Linked DNA regions of Paraburkholderia bryophila. The protein of the gene in region 1 binds, or shares a complex with, the protein of each later gene. Links are inferred from orthologs where the notes say so. Each region holds a gene or a part of one and is shown in the gene's direction. Other genes may lie near its edges.

What was found.
Region 2: the proteins of GGD40_RS20985 (region 1) and accD are in contact, whole or in part, in a solved structure (PDB 8UXZ), measured with the Escherichia coli proteins. The link is inferred for Paraburkholderia bryophila from one-to-one orthologs.

Annotation. Positions count from the first base shown.
Region 1 is NZ_JACCAS010000001.1:4,656,647-4,666,901, forward strand. Bases 3,358-6,264 are described here. They hold GGD40_RS20985 (acetyl-CoA carboxylase carboxyltransferase subunit alpha), read left to right. Parts: upstream 3,358-4,278; coding sequence 4,279-5,250; downstream 5,251-6,264. Other genes in these bases: GGD40_RS20980 (DNA-3-methyladenine glycosylase family protein), read left to right, coding at 3,358-4,150; tilS (tRNA lysidine(34) synthetase TilS), read left to right, coding at 5,299-6,264. Also shown: GGD40_RS20965 (peptidylprolyl isomerase), read right to left, coding at 1-557; GGD40_RS20970 (tetratricopeptide repeat protein), read right to left, coding at 606-1,409; cysS (cysteine--tRNA ligase), read left to right, coding at 1,641-3,038; more of GGD40_RS20980, read left to right, coding at 3,086-3,357; more of tilS, read left to right, coding at 6,265-6,855; GGD40_RS20995 (aspartate kinase), read left to right, coding at 7,232-8,482; GGD40_RS21005 (amino acid permease), read right to left, coding at 8,918-10,255. UniProt on the Escherichia coli protein: Component of the acetyl coenzyme A carboxylase (ACC) complex. First, biotin carboxylase catalyzes the carboxylation of biotin on its carrier protein (BCCP) and then the CO(2) group is transferred by the carboxyltransferase to acetyl-CoA to form malonyl-CoA.
Region 2 is NZ_JACCAS010000002.1:1,867,889-1,870,708, forward strand. It holds accD (acetyl-CoA carboxylase, carboxyltransferase subunit beta), read left to right. Parts: upstream 1-884; coding sequence 885-1,757; downstream 1,758-2,820. Other genes in the region: trpA (tryptophan synthase subunit alpha), read left to right, coding at 1-804; folC (bifunctional tetrahydrofolate synthase/dihydrofolate synthase), read left to right, coding at 1,920-2,820.

The DNA of each region.
Region 1 (10,255 bases):
TCGATCACGACGGCCTTGGCCGGCACGTCGCTCATCGGGCCGCGCGAGGTGGTGGGCGTGCCTTCGATCTTCTTCACGACGTCCATGCCGCTCGTGACCTTGCCGAACACCGCGTAGCCATTGCCGTCCGGATTCGGATAGTCGAGGCCGGCGTTGTCCACCGTGTTGATGAAGAATTGCGCGGTGGCCGAATTCGGATCGCTGGTGCGCGCCATGGCGAGCGTGCCGGCGGCGTTCTTCAGACCGTTACGGCTTTCGAGCGGAATCGGCGCGCGCGTCGGCTTCTCGGCGAAGCTCTGCGTGTAGCCGCCACCCTGAATCATGAAGCCGCGAATCACGCGATGGAAAATCGTGCCGCTGTACTGGCCGGACTTCACATAGTCGAGGAAGTTGGCGACCGTCTTCGGCGCTTTCTCAGGATACAACTCGACGCGGATGTCGCCTTCCGACGTCTTGAAGAGGACGGACGGATGCGTGGCTTGCGAACCGGACTGGGCAAAGGCGGGGGCGTTTGCGATCAGGGCGGCGCTGCCGAGCGCCAACATCAACCATTTCATGAAGATCCTCAGGGTTGGAAAAAACGATGTGCCGAAAACAGCGTGGCGTTACTTCGACGGCGCCATGTAGGGCGGCATGGCGAGCGAGCCGTTCGAGCCGCCGAACTGGAAGCTGGACGTGTCGGTCATGTTCGAGGTGGCGCGGGCCGTGTAATCGTCCGGCGCGACGGCCGCCTTTTTCACGGCGGGCGTTTTGGTCTGCGGCGGCGAGACGATCTTCTGGATGTCCGCGAGGCGCTGCGTGGTCGTGGCGCTCGCCTTGCCCAGACTTTGCGCGCGACGGTAGGCCTCATTGGCCATGCGCAGATAGAGGTCGCCGAGGTTCTCGTAGGCGAGACCGTAGCCGGGATTCACCTTGGTTGCCGTTTCGAGCGCGGCGCGTGCTTCCGTATAACGGCCTTGCTTCGCGTAGAGCGCCGCCAGGTTGTTATACGGCTCGGGCAGCTCGGGGTACAACTGCGTGAGTTCGGTGAAGGCGGTGATCGCCTCTTCGTCGCGATTCAGGTGGGCCAGCACCGTGGCGCGCTTGAATTTGGCCTGCGCGTCGCGCGGGTTCGACGCGATGCGCGCGTCGAGCTGGGTCAGCGCGGCCTGCCAGTTTTTCTGCGCGATCGTGGTGTCGATTTCCGGCGTGTTGTCGCGCACCGCGGGGCCTTGCGGTAACGTCGACGCCTTCTGCGCGAACGCGGCGGCGCCCGGCACAACCGCCAGCGCGGCAGCGAGGGTGACGCGCAAGGCGAGGGCACGCGTGGAGTCACGGACAACGCCACGGGACATGCCGCGCACGACGCCACCAAAGGCTGTCGCGGCGAGGGTCGCAGCGCTACTCGCGCGGCCGCTGGAAGGTTTCATAGGCTCAGGTCTGGATGTTATACTCCGACCCATTCTAACAAAAGGTCTGCGCGTTCCGTCGAACCGCAAACTGTCTTTTCGCCACTCGTGGTCGTCTCCGCCTTGATCGCAGCCTGACCGCCGCACCCGCTGCACCGGTTTTGCTGTACGCGACGCCCCCGCCGTCAGTTCGCGGGGCGCGGCGCGCATGAAACACATTGCGGATTTCTTTCGGCCCACGCACCGTTCTCTATGGAATCACTGCGCATCTACAACACGCTCGCGCGTGACAAGCAAAACTTCGTGCCGCTGCAGCCCGGCGTCGTGCGAATGTACGTCTGCGGGATGACCGTGTACGACTATTGTCACGTCGGTCATGCGCGGGTCATGGTCGTGTTCGACATCGTGCAGCGCTGGCTGCGCACGCTCGGTTACGAGGTGACCTACGTGCGCAACATCACGGACATCGACGACAAGATCATCCGGCGCGCGGTCGAGAACGGCGAGACGATCAAGTCGCTGACCGACCGCTTCATCGCCGCGTTGCATGAAGACGCGGACGCGCTCGGCATCGCGCGGCCCGACATCGAACCGCGCGCGACCGACTTCATTCCGCAGATGCTCGGCATGATCGAGAAGCTCGAGTCGAACGGTTACGCCTATCAGGCGAGCGACGGCGACGTGAACTACGCGGTGCGCAAGTTCGCGGGCTACGGCAAGCTGTCGGGCAAATCGATCGAAGATCTGCGCGCGGGCGAACGTGTCGCGGCGAACGACGCGAAGCAGGACCCGCTCGACTTCGTGCTGTGGAAAAAAGCGAAACCGGAAGAACCGGCCGACACCGGTTGGGACTCGAAATTCGGCCGCGGCCGTCCCGGCTGGCATATCGAATGCTCGGCCATGGGCTGCACGTTGCTCGGCGAACATTTCGACATTCATGGCGGCGGTCAGGACCTGCAGTTTCCGCACCATGAAAACGAAATCGCGCAAAGTGAAGCCGCGACCGGACAAACGTTCGTGAATTACTGGATGCACAACGGCTACGTGCAGATCGACAATGAGAAGATGTCGAAGTCGTTGAACAACTTCTTTACGATTCGCGAAGTATTGGCGCAGTACGATGCCGAGGTCGTGCGGTTTTTCATTGCGCGTGCGCACTACCGTTCGCCGTTGAACTACAGCGACGTGCATATCGACGACGCTCGCAACGCGCTCGCGCGTTTGTACACCGCGTTGAAAGACGTCACGCCCGACAGCGTCCAGCTCGACTGGAACGAAGCGTTCGCGCAGCGTTTCCAGACCGCCATGAACGACGACTTCAACACGCCGGTCGCGGTGTCGGTGTTGTTCGAACTGGCTACTGAAGTGAACCGCACGCGCGACCCTGCGCTCGCCCGTCAACTGCGCTCGTTGGGTGCGGTGCTCGGGCTGCTCGGCCGTGAGCCGCGTGCATACCTGCAGCAGGCCGCGGGCGCCGCCGCCGAAGGCGCGCTCGAGCCCGCCGCGATCGAAGCGAAGATCGCCGTGCGCGTGGCCGCCAAGCAGGCGAAAGACTATGCGGCAGCAGACCGGATCCGGGCCGAATTGCTCGAGGCCGGCGTTGCACTTGAAGACAAACCCGGCGGGTTGACCGAGTGGCGGCGCGTGTGAGCGCACCTCGTAGTTCCCTCTGATCGACTCGCCAGGCAGGAGGCAGGATGGCAACGGCCACGAAGACGCCGGCTAAACGAGCCACGTCTCAGACAAACGCGGCAGCCGCGGCAAAGTCGACTCGAACGTCGGCTCGCAGCGGTAGCGGCGCGGTAAAAAAAGCATCGTCGAAAGCCGGTGGGGCGGCGGCCAGGAGCGCAACGGGCATCGCATCGGGTGCGGCGAAAAAGCCGGCGGCGAAGCCTGGGCTCAATGGCGCATCGGCGCCGGCGTCTGCGTCTGCTAAGCGCGCCAAAGCGCCGCGTGCGAAGAGCAATGGCGCATTGCCTGCCGAACTCGCGGGCGACGTGCAGGAACTCGCGCGCGTCACGCAAGAAGGTCACGAAGGCGAAGTCGTGCGCAAGACGCGTGCGTCGTCGAGTGCGGGCGGCGAAGGGACTAGCGCGAGCGAAGTCGCGGTGCCGGTGCAGATCGCCGGTCTCACGCCTGAAGAGACGCGGCCCGCGTATTGGGACAAGGCGTGCGCGGATCTCGTCAAGCGCGATCGCATTCTGAAGAAGCTGATTCCGAAATTCGGTCCGGTGCATCTGCTGAGCCGTGGCGATCCGTTCGTCACGCTCGCGCGCTCGGTGGTCGGGCAGCAGATTTCGGTCGCGTCCGCGCAAGCGGTGTGGGCCAAGGTCGAGGCCGCGTGTCCGAAGCTGGTGCCGCAGCAGTTCATCAAGCTCGGTCAGGAGAAACTGACCGCGTGCGGTTTGTCCAGGCGCAAAGCCGAATACGTGCTCGATCTCGCGCAGCACTTCGTGTCGGGCGCATTGCACGTCGGCAAGTGGACGACGATGGAAGACGAGGCGGTGATCGCCGAACTCACGCAGATTCGCGGCATCGGCCGCTGGACCGCGGAGATGTTCCTGATCTTCAATCTGTCGCGCCCCGACGTCCTGCCGCTCGACGATCTCGGTTTGATCCGCGCGATCAGCGTCAACTATTTCAGCGGCGAGCCGGTCACGCGCAGCGAAGCGCGCGAGGTCGCGGCAAACTGGGAGCCGTGGCGTACCGTCGCGACCTGGTATATGTGGCGTAGTCTCGATCCGTTGCCGGTCGAATACTGAATACTGAACCAAAGAACGAGCCATCTCGAAAACTATTGAATGTTCGTATTTGATAGTTGCGAGGGGGTTTAGACATTGGCGCGCGCGGTTAGAATACGCGCTGCCGGTAAGTCCAAGGATTACAACCAATGAAGACCACGTTTCTGGATTTCGAACAGCCGATCGCTGAACTCGAAGCGAAGATCGAAGAATTGCGCTTCGTGCAGGACGATTCGGCCGTCGATATTTCGGAAGAGATCGAGCGGCTGTCCAAGAAGAGTCAACAGCTCACCAAAGATCTTTACGCGAACCTCACACCGTGGCAGGTTTCGCAAATCGCCCGTCATCCGCAGCGCCCGTACACGTTCGACTACGTGAGCGAGCTGTTCACCGATTTCCACGAACTGCACGGCGACCGCAACTATGCGGACGACCTGTCGATCGTCGGCGGCCTCGCACGTTTCAATGGCCAGGCCTGCATGGTGATCGGTCATCAGAAGGGCCGCGACACGAAGGAACGCGCGCTGCGCAACTTCGGCATGCCGCGTCCGGAAGGCTATCGCAAGGCCGAACGCCTGATGCGTCTCGCCGAAAAATTCAGCCTGCCGATCTTCACGTTCATCGATACGCCGGGCGCTTATCCCGGCATCGGCGCGGAAGAGCGCGGCCAGTCCGAGGCGATCGGCCGCAATCTGTACGTGATGGCCGAACTGAAGACGCCGCTGATCGCCACGATCATCGGTGAAGGCGGTTCGGGCGGCGCGCTCGCGATCGCCGTGGGCGACAGCGTGCTGATGCTGCAATTCTCGACCTATTCGGTGATCTCGCCGGAAGGCTGCGCGTCGATTCTGTGGAAGAGCGCCGCGAAAGCGCCGGAAGCCGCGGAAGCGCTGGGCCTGACCGCGCATCGTCTGAAGGCGCTCGGCTTGATCGACAAGATCGTCAACGAACCGCTCGGCGGCGCACATCGCGATCCGAAGGGCATGGCCGCGATGTTGCGCCGTGCGCTCGCCGACTCGCTGCGTCAGTTCCAGGGCATGAGCATCACCGACCTGCGTCAGCGCCGTTTCGATCGGCTCATGGCGTACGGCAAATTCAAGGAAACGACGCCGGGTGCGTAAGCCCGCGCGCGTTTTCTTTCGTCCAGTAGCGCGTCTCGCGCTAGCGACGTGACCACCACCGCCGATTCATCCGCCGACCGCCTCGTTCTCGAGGCGGTCGGCGTTTGTTTATCCGCACTGCCATTGCCGTTGCCACTGCACGGCGACGCGCGTGTTGCGATTGCATTCAGCGGCGGGGTGGACTCGAGCGTGTTGCTCGACGCCGCGGTACGAGTGGCCGGTGCGTCGCGTTGCATCGCGCTGCATGTGCATCATGGTTTGAGCGCACACGCCGACGCTTGGCTCGCGCACTGCGAAGCGTTTGCGCGGGAACGCGGCGTTGAATTCGATGCGCGCCGAGTCGAGGTATCGCGCGATGCGGGTGTCAGTCTCGAAGCCGCCGCGCGCGACGCGCGTTATCGCGCGCTGGATGCGATGTGCGCGGCGCACGGCGTTCATGCGTTGTGGCTCGCGCAGCATGCGGACGATCAGGCGGAGACGGTGTTGCTGCAGTTGTTGCGCGGCGCGGGTCTCGCGGGGCTGGCGGCGATGGCGCCGGAGTACGCGCCGTCTGGCGCGGTGGCGCTGCGGATGCGGCCGTTGCTTCATCTGCTGCGCGCGCAGCTCGAGCAGTACGCGAGCGCGCGCGGCTTGCGCTGGATCGACGACGAGTCCAATGCGGATACCCGCTACGCGCGTAATGCGTTGCGTCACGAGGTGACGCCCGCGCTGGCCGTTCACTTTCCCGGATTCCGCGACGCGCTCGCGCGCACGGCGGCGCATGCGGCGTCGGCGCAGCGCTTGCTCGACGATCTCGCGCGCGTCGACATGAACACGGTGTCGCGCGACGAAGGCCGCGCGTTGTCGCACGACGCGCTGCTCGCACTCGACGACGATCGCGCGCTCAATCTGCTGCGTTACTGGATGCGTACGCTGGGCTTCGTCGCGGCATCGACTGCGCGACTCGGCGATGCGTTGCGTCAATTGCGCGAAGTCGGGGTGGCGGACGATGGTCACCGCTTGCGGATCGATCACGCGGGGCAGGCGTTGCGCAGTTATCGCGGGCTCGTGTATTGGGAGGCGGGCGATAGTCGCGAGCCCGCCGACGAGACAGCGCTCGTCGCGCGTGAGACGAGTGCGTTGGCGTGGCAGGGCGAGTCGATCTGGCGTTTGCCGCAATGGCGCGGGACGTTTGTGTTTGCGGTGGTAGAGCAGGGCGGGATTGAAGCGCCTCGACACGAAGGCGAGTCCACTCCGCGCTTGGGTGCCGGAGTTCATAACGAGTCCCACAGCAAATCCGATTTCGACGCTCAAGCACCCGCCTACGAGCCCGACACGATCCCTCTCAGCGTACTAAAACGCGCGCTACTGACTGCCCGTTCCCGCCGCGGCGGCGAACGCATGCGCGTGAATGCGTCGCCCAACGCGCCGAGCCGCACCCTGAAAAATCTCTTCCAGGAGCGCGGCATCCCGGCATGGAAACGCGACGTGCCGTTGCTCTATCTCGGCGATGACCTTTTGTTCGTGCCCTTGCTCGGCGTGAACCGCGCGGCGCTCGCGGATCTCGGCAACGCAACCGAACCCCGCATTCTCATCAGCTGGCGCGAGGATCTGACGATCGCCTGACCGACCGGTCGGACAACCCGGTGATCCAATCGGTGAATCGCGCGCCGACGCGCCAATCCGCACCGGACAAGCCTTTGCAGCCGGCATTCGACGCCTTTCCATGGCCTTTCCGGCTTGTCTTTTTGCGCTCGATCGGGTACGTTAACTTGTTTGCCCGGCCCGCTTTTGCCGTCGCTTGTGTCGGTTTTCCGATCGTGATCCGAAATTCCCGGTAAGCCATTAGCGATCAATCACGGGCAAATCCGCGCGTGCTGCACGCGCGCTGCATCTACGCCGCCACACACTTCGCCGCCGTTCACGAGACGTTGCGCCCCTGTGCTTTTGTGCGGTCGTCTCCAGCGCGCCAGCGCGGTTTCTCCTTCAGTTCAGAACGACAATGGCACTCATCGTACATAAATACGGCGGCACCTCGATGGGCTCGGTCGAGCGCATCAAGAACGTCGCCAAGCGCGTCGCGAAATGGCATAAGGCCGGCCACAAGATGGTGGTCGTGCCGTCGGCAATGTCCGGCGAAACCAACCGCCTGCTCGGTCTCGCGAAAGAAATCACCACGCAGCCGAGCCCGCGCGAACTCGACATGATCGCCGCCACCGGCGAGCAGGTCAGCTCGGGTCTGTTGGCCATCGCGCTGCAGGAAGCCGGCGTCGACGCGGTCAGCTACGCCGGCTGGCAAGTGCCGATCAAAACGGATAGCGCGTTCACGAAAGCGCGCATCATGGAGATCGACGGCGAGCGCGTGCTGCGCGATCTCGAAGCAGGCAAGGTGGTGGTGATCACCGGCTTCCAGGGTATCGACCCGGACGGCCATATCACCACGCTCGGCCGCGGCGGTTCGGATACGTCGGCGGTTGCGGTCGCGGCTGCGTTGAAGGCCGACGAGTGCCTGATTTACACGGACGTCGACGGTGTCTACACGACTGACCCGCGTGTGGTCGAAGAAGCGCGCCGACTCGATCGCGTGACGTTTGAAGAAATGCTGGAAATGGCCAGCCTGGGTTCGAAGGTGCTGCAGATCCGTTCGGTGGAATTCGCCGGCAAATATCAGGTGAAGACGCGCGTGCTGTCGAGCCTGACCGATCCGCTCATCCCGCTCGACGCCGAAATGAAGTCGGGCACCCTGATTACTTTTGAAGAAGACGAGACCATGGAAAAAGCAGTCATCTCGGGCATCGCGTTTCAGCGCGACGAAGCTCGTATTGCCGTGATGGGTGTGCCCGACAAGCCGGGTATCGCGTATCAGATTCTCGGCCCGGTGGCGGACGCGAATATCGACGTCGACATGATCATCCAGAACCAGAGCGTCGAAGGTAAAACGGCCTTCACGTTCACCGTGGGCCGCGGCGACTATCAGCGCGCCATGGACATCCTCACGACCCAGGTGAAGGGCCACGTGCAGGCGGAGCAGGTGCTGGGCGATCTGAAGGTGTCGAAGGTCTCGGTGGTCGGCGTCGGCATGCGTTCGCATGTGGGTATCGCGAGCACGATGTTCCGCACGCTGTCGGAAGAGGGTATCAACATCCAGATGATCTCCACCTCCGAAATCAAGATTTCGGTATTGATCGACGAGAAGTATATGGAGCTCGCCGTGCGCGCGCTGCATAAGGCGTTCGAACTGGATCAGGCGTAATTTGCTGAAAAACGGGGCGCTGAGAAGCGCCCCGTTTGCTTTGAGCGGCCAATGTGAACAGATCAAGTCGCCAATGACGAAATTGGCACAAAAAATGTTCGCCAGACATTGACCTTCCCTGATCGGCCCGCTATTATCTTGGCTTCGTTGCGCTGACTCCCTGCGCAACCGAAAGTTTGGGAGACGTGGCCGAGAGGTCGAAGGCACTCCCCTGCTAAGGGAGCATCTGGGCCAAAACCTGGATCGAGGGTTCGAATCCCTCCGTCTCCGCCAGAAGTGGTAGAGAGAACCCCGCAGAGTCTAGGCTCTGCGGGGTTTTTGTTTTTCAGCTCGTCGTTAGGCCCATCACCGGGCGGCAGGTACATTCCGTCGATACTGTTCGGTCACCTGGTGTTTTGGAAGTCCGGATTAGCGAACCCGATTCACCGAGCTGCTTCACCTACGCTCAGGAAATCGAAGTTTCGAATGACTCCGGCCGTATGACCAGTAAATGATCATGCCGATCACAAGCCAGACGACCAGTCGTATCCACGTAACCAGCGGCAGTCCGGCCATGAGCAGAAGGCAGAACAAGATGCCGAGGACGGGCACGATCGGCACGCCGGGAACGCGGAAAGGGCGGGCGGCATCGGAGTCGCTGCGTCGCAGATACATGACGGCACTGCAAACGAGAACGAAGGCGAACAAAGTGCCAATGCTAACCATCTCGCCCAGGACGCCGATGGGCGTGAATGCCGCAACGATCGCGACGATCGAGCCGATCATGATCTGGCTAAGGTGAGGTGTCTGCAGGCGCGGATGGACACGGGCGAACAGCTGCGGCAGCAGGCCATCCTGTGACATGGTGAAGAAAATTCGACTCTGGCCGTAGAGCAGCACGAGAATGACCGTCGTCAGTCCGGTCAGGGCACCGATCTTGATGAGAATAGAGAACCAGTTCACACCGATCGCATCTACGCCCTTTGCAATTGGATCAGGCACGTTGAGTTCTGCATAGGGCACGAGGCCCGTCAGCACGCCAGCAACAAGGATGTAGAGGATCGTGCAGATTATCAGCGATCCAAGGATGCCGACGGGCATATCGCGCTGCGGTTTTCTTGCCTCCTGTGCCGCCGTGGATACCGCGTCAAAACCGATGAAAGCAAAGAAGACGACGGCTGAGCCGCGCAGTATTCCGCTCATGCCGAAGTTACCGAATTGCCCGGTGTTTTCCGGAATGAACGGATGCCAGTTCGCGGGGTGGACGAAAAATGCCCCGATCGCAATGAATGCCACAACCACCGTTAGCTTGATCGCGACCATGATGTTGTTCAGCCGCGCCGACTCTTTGGTGCCAAGGACGAGCAAGGTCGTCAGAATGGCGATAATCACGACGGCGGGCAGGTTGACGACGCCCGTTGCTGTCGTGCCGTCGGCCAGCTTGACCACGGTGCCGGACGCCGCGGACAGGGCGGGTGGAACGTCGATGCCCACGTTGTGCAACAGGCTCACGATATATCCGGACCAGCCGACCGCGACCGTTGCTGCGCCCATCGCGTATTCGAGAATCAGGTCCCAGCCGATGATCCAGGCGAATATCTCGCCGAGCGTCGCATAGGTGTAGGTGTAGCTGCTGCCGCATACGGGCAGCATTGCGGCCAACTCCGAATAGCACAATCCAACGAACGCACACGCGATTCCGCCCAGCACAAACGACAGCACGATGCTCGGCCCCGCATATTGGGCCGCCGCTGTACCGGTCAATACAAAGATACCTGCACCGATGATGGCACC
Region 2 (2,820 bases), on another replicon or contig:
ATCAAGAACACGTTTGCCGCGTTGTCTGCTCAAGGTAAGAAAGGCCTGATTCCTTTCATGACGGCCGGCGACCCGGACCCGGCCCGCACGGTCGAATTCATGCACGCGCTCGCTGCCGGCGGCGCGGATGTGATCGAACTCGGTGTGCCGTTTTCCGACCCGATGGCCGACGGCCCCGTGATCCAGCAATCGTCTGAGCGCGCGTTGGCGCATGGCGTGTCGCTGCGTCACGTGATCGCGGACGTCAAGCGCTTCCGCGAAACCGACAACAAGACGCCCGTCGTGCTGATGGGCTACGCCAATCCGATCGAACGCATGGGTATCGACGCGTTCGCGAAAGCCGCGCAGGAAGCCGGCGTGGACGGCGTGCTGGTGGTCGATTACCCGCCGGAAGAGTGCGCTAACTTCGCTGAAAAGATGCGATCCGCCGACATCGACCCGATCTTTTTGCTGGCGCCCACGTCCACGGACGAGCGCATCGCGGAAGTCGGCAAAATTGCCAGCGGCTACGTCTATTATGTGTCGTTGAAAGGGGTGACCGGCTCCGCGAATCTGGACGTTTCCAGCATCGCGGGTAAAATCCCGGCCATCAAGTCGCGCGTACCCCTGCCGGTGGGCGTCGGTTTTGGCATCCGCGACGCGCAAACCGCGCGTTCGGTGGCCGAAGTGTCCGATGCCGTCGTGATCGGCAGTCGTATCGTGCAATTGCTCGAACAGGCGCCGCCGGAGACCGCGGCTGAAACGCTCACGCGTTTCATCGCCGAAGTGCGCGAGGCGCTAGATAGCGTCGCGACTGCCCGATAACAGTTATTTTTGTCGTCTGTAATGTGAGCGGCGGGTTTATCCCGCCGTTTGCGCAACCGCCGACCCCAGAAGGATTCAATATGAGCTGGCTCGATAAGCTGCTGCCGCCGAAAATCAAACAAACCGACCCGAAGAACCGCAAGGGGATTCCGGAAGGCCTGTGGATCAAGTGCCCGTCGTGCGAAGCCGTGCTGTACCGCAACGACGTCGAGGCCAATCTGCACGTTTGCCCGAAGTGCGACCATCACATGCGCATCGGCGCGCGTGAGCGGCTCGACGGCCTGCTCGATCCGGAAGGCCGCTACGAAATCGGCCAGGAAATCGTCCCGGTCGACGCGTTGAAGTTCAAGGATAGCCGCAAGTACCCGGATCGCCTGAAAGAGGCGATGGACGACACCGACGAAACCGACGCCATGGTCGTGATGGGCGGCGCGATCCATACGCTGCCGGTGGTCGTGGCCTGCTTCGAGTTCTCGTTCATGGGCGGCTCGATGGGTTCGGTGGTCGGCGAGCGCTTTGCGCGCGGCGCACAGAACGCGCTCGAACAGAAAGTGCCGTTTATCTGCTTCACCGCTTCCGGCGGCGCGCGCATGCAGGAAAGCCTGCTGTCGCTGATGCAAATGGCGAAGACCACGGCCATGCTGACCCGGCTGGCCGAAGCCAAGCTGCCGTTCATTTCCGTGCTGACCGATCCGACCATGGGCGGCGTGTCGGCGAGTTTCGCGTTCCTCGGCGACGTGGTGATCGCCGAGCCGAAGGCGCTGATCGGCTTTGCCGGCCCGCGCGTGATCGAACAGACGGTGCGCGAAAAGCTGCCGGAAGGCTTCCAGCGCGCGGAGTTCCTGCTGACGAAGGGCGCGGTGGACATGATCATCGATCGTCGCAAGCTGCGTGAGGAAATCGCTCAGTTGATGGCGCTGTTGAGCCACCAGCCGGCGGATGCCGTCGCGTAAGCCGACGTTAAGCAGCAGACAGCCCGCGCGCCGCTGAGCGCTGACGGCCGTCAAAAAAGCAGGCAAAAATAGCGCGCCGCGTGAGTGATCAAGCGGCGCGTTGTCATTTCCAGGATAATCACGGCGCACCACCGCCTAACCGATTCACTCGCGATTCATTCGATGACGACATTCCCCACCCTCGACGCGTGGCTCACGCACCTTGAATCCGCGCATCCGGTCGGCATCGACATGGGTTTAGGCCGCATCTCGCAGGTACGCGACGCGATGCAGTTGTCGTTTGCGTGCCCGATCATCACGGTCGGCGGCACGAACGGCAAGGGCTCCACGTGCGCGATTCTCGAATCGATTCTGCTGCGCGCTGGCTTTACGGTGGGCTGCCACACGTCGCCGCATCTGCTGACGTTCAACGAACGCGCGCGCGTGAACGGCGAAATGGCGACCGACGCCGAACTGCTGACGCACTTCGAAGCCGTCGAAACCGCGCGCCTGAGTCTCGCCGAGTCCGTCACGCTGACCTACTTCGAATTCACGACGCTGGCGATCATGAGCCTGTTCGCGTCGCGCGGCTTCGACGCGGTGATCTTCGAAGTCGGCCTGGGCGGCCGTCTCGACGCGGTCAATATTCTTGATACCGACTGCGCAATCATTACCAGCATCGACATTGATCACACGGAATATCTCGGCGATACGCGCGAGAAGATCGGCTTCGAAAAGGCTGGTATTTTCCGTCCGGGCAAGCCGGCAATTTGCGCCGACCCGGTGCCGCCGCAGTCGCTGATCGATCATGCTGAGAAGATCGGCGCGGAACTGTGGCTCTTCGGTCGCGATTTCCGCTACGAAGGGCAGGCGGGCAGCGAGCGTCAGCAGTGGAGTTACGTCGGTCCGACCATGCGGCGTTCGTCGCTCGCCTATCCGGCGTTGCGCGGCGCGAACCAGTTGATCAATACGTCGGCGGCGCTGGCTGGACTCGAAGCACTGCGTGACCGTTTGCCGGTGTCGGCCCAGGACATCCGCCTGGGCCTCGCCAACGTCGAGCTGCCGGGCCGTTTCCAGGTGTTGC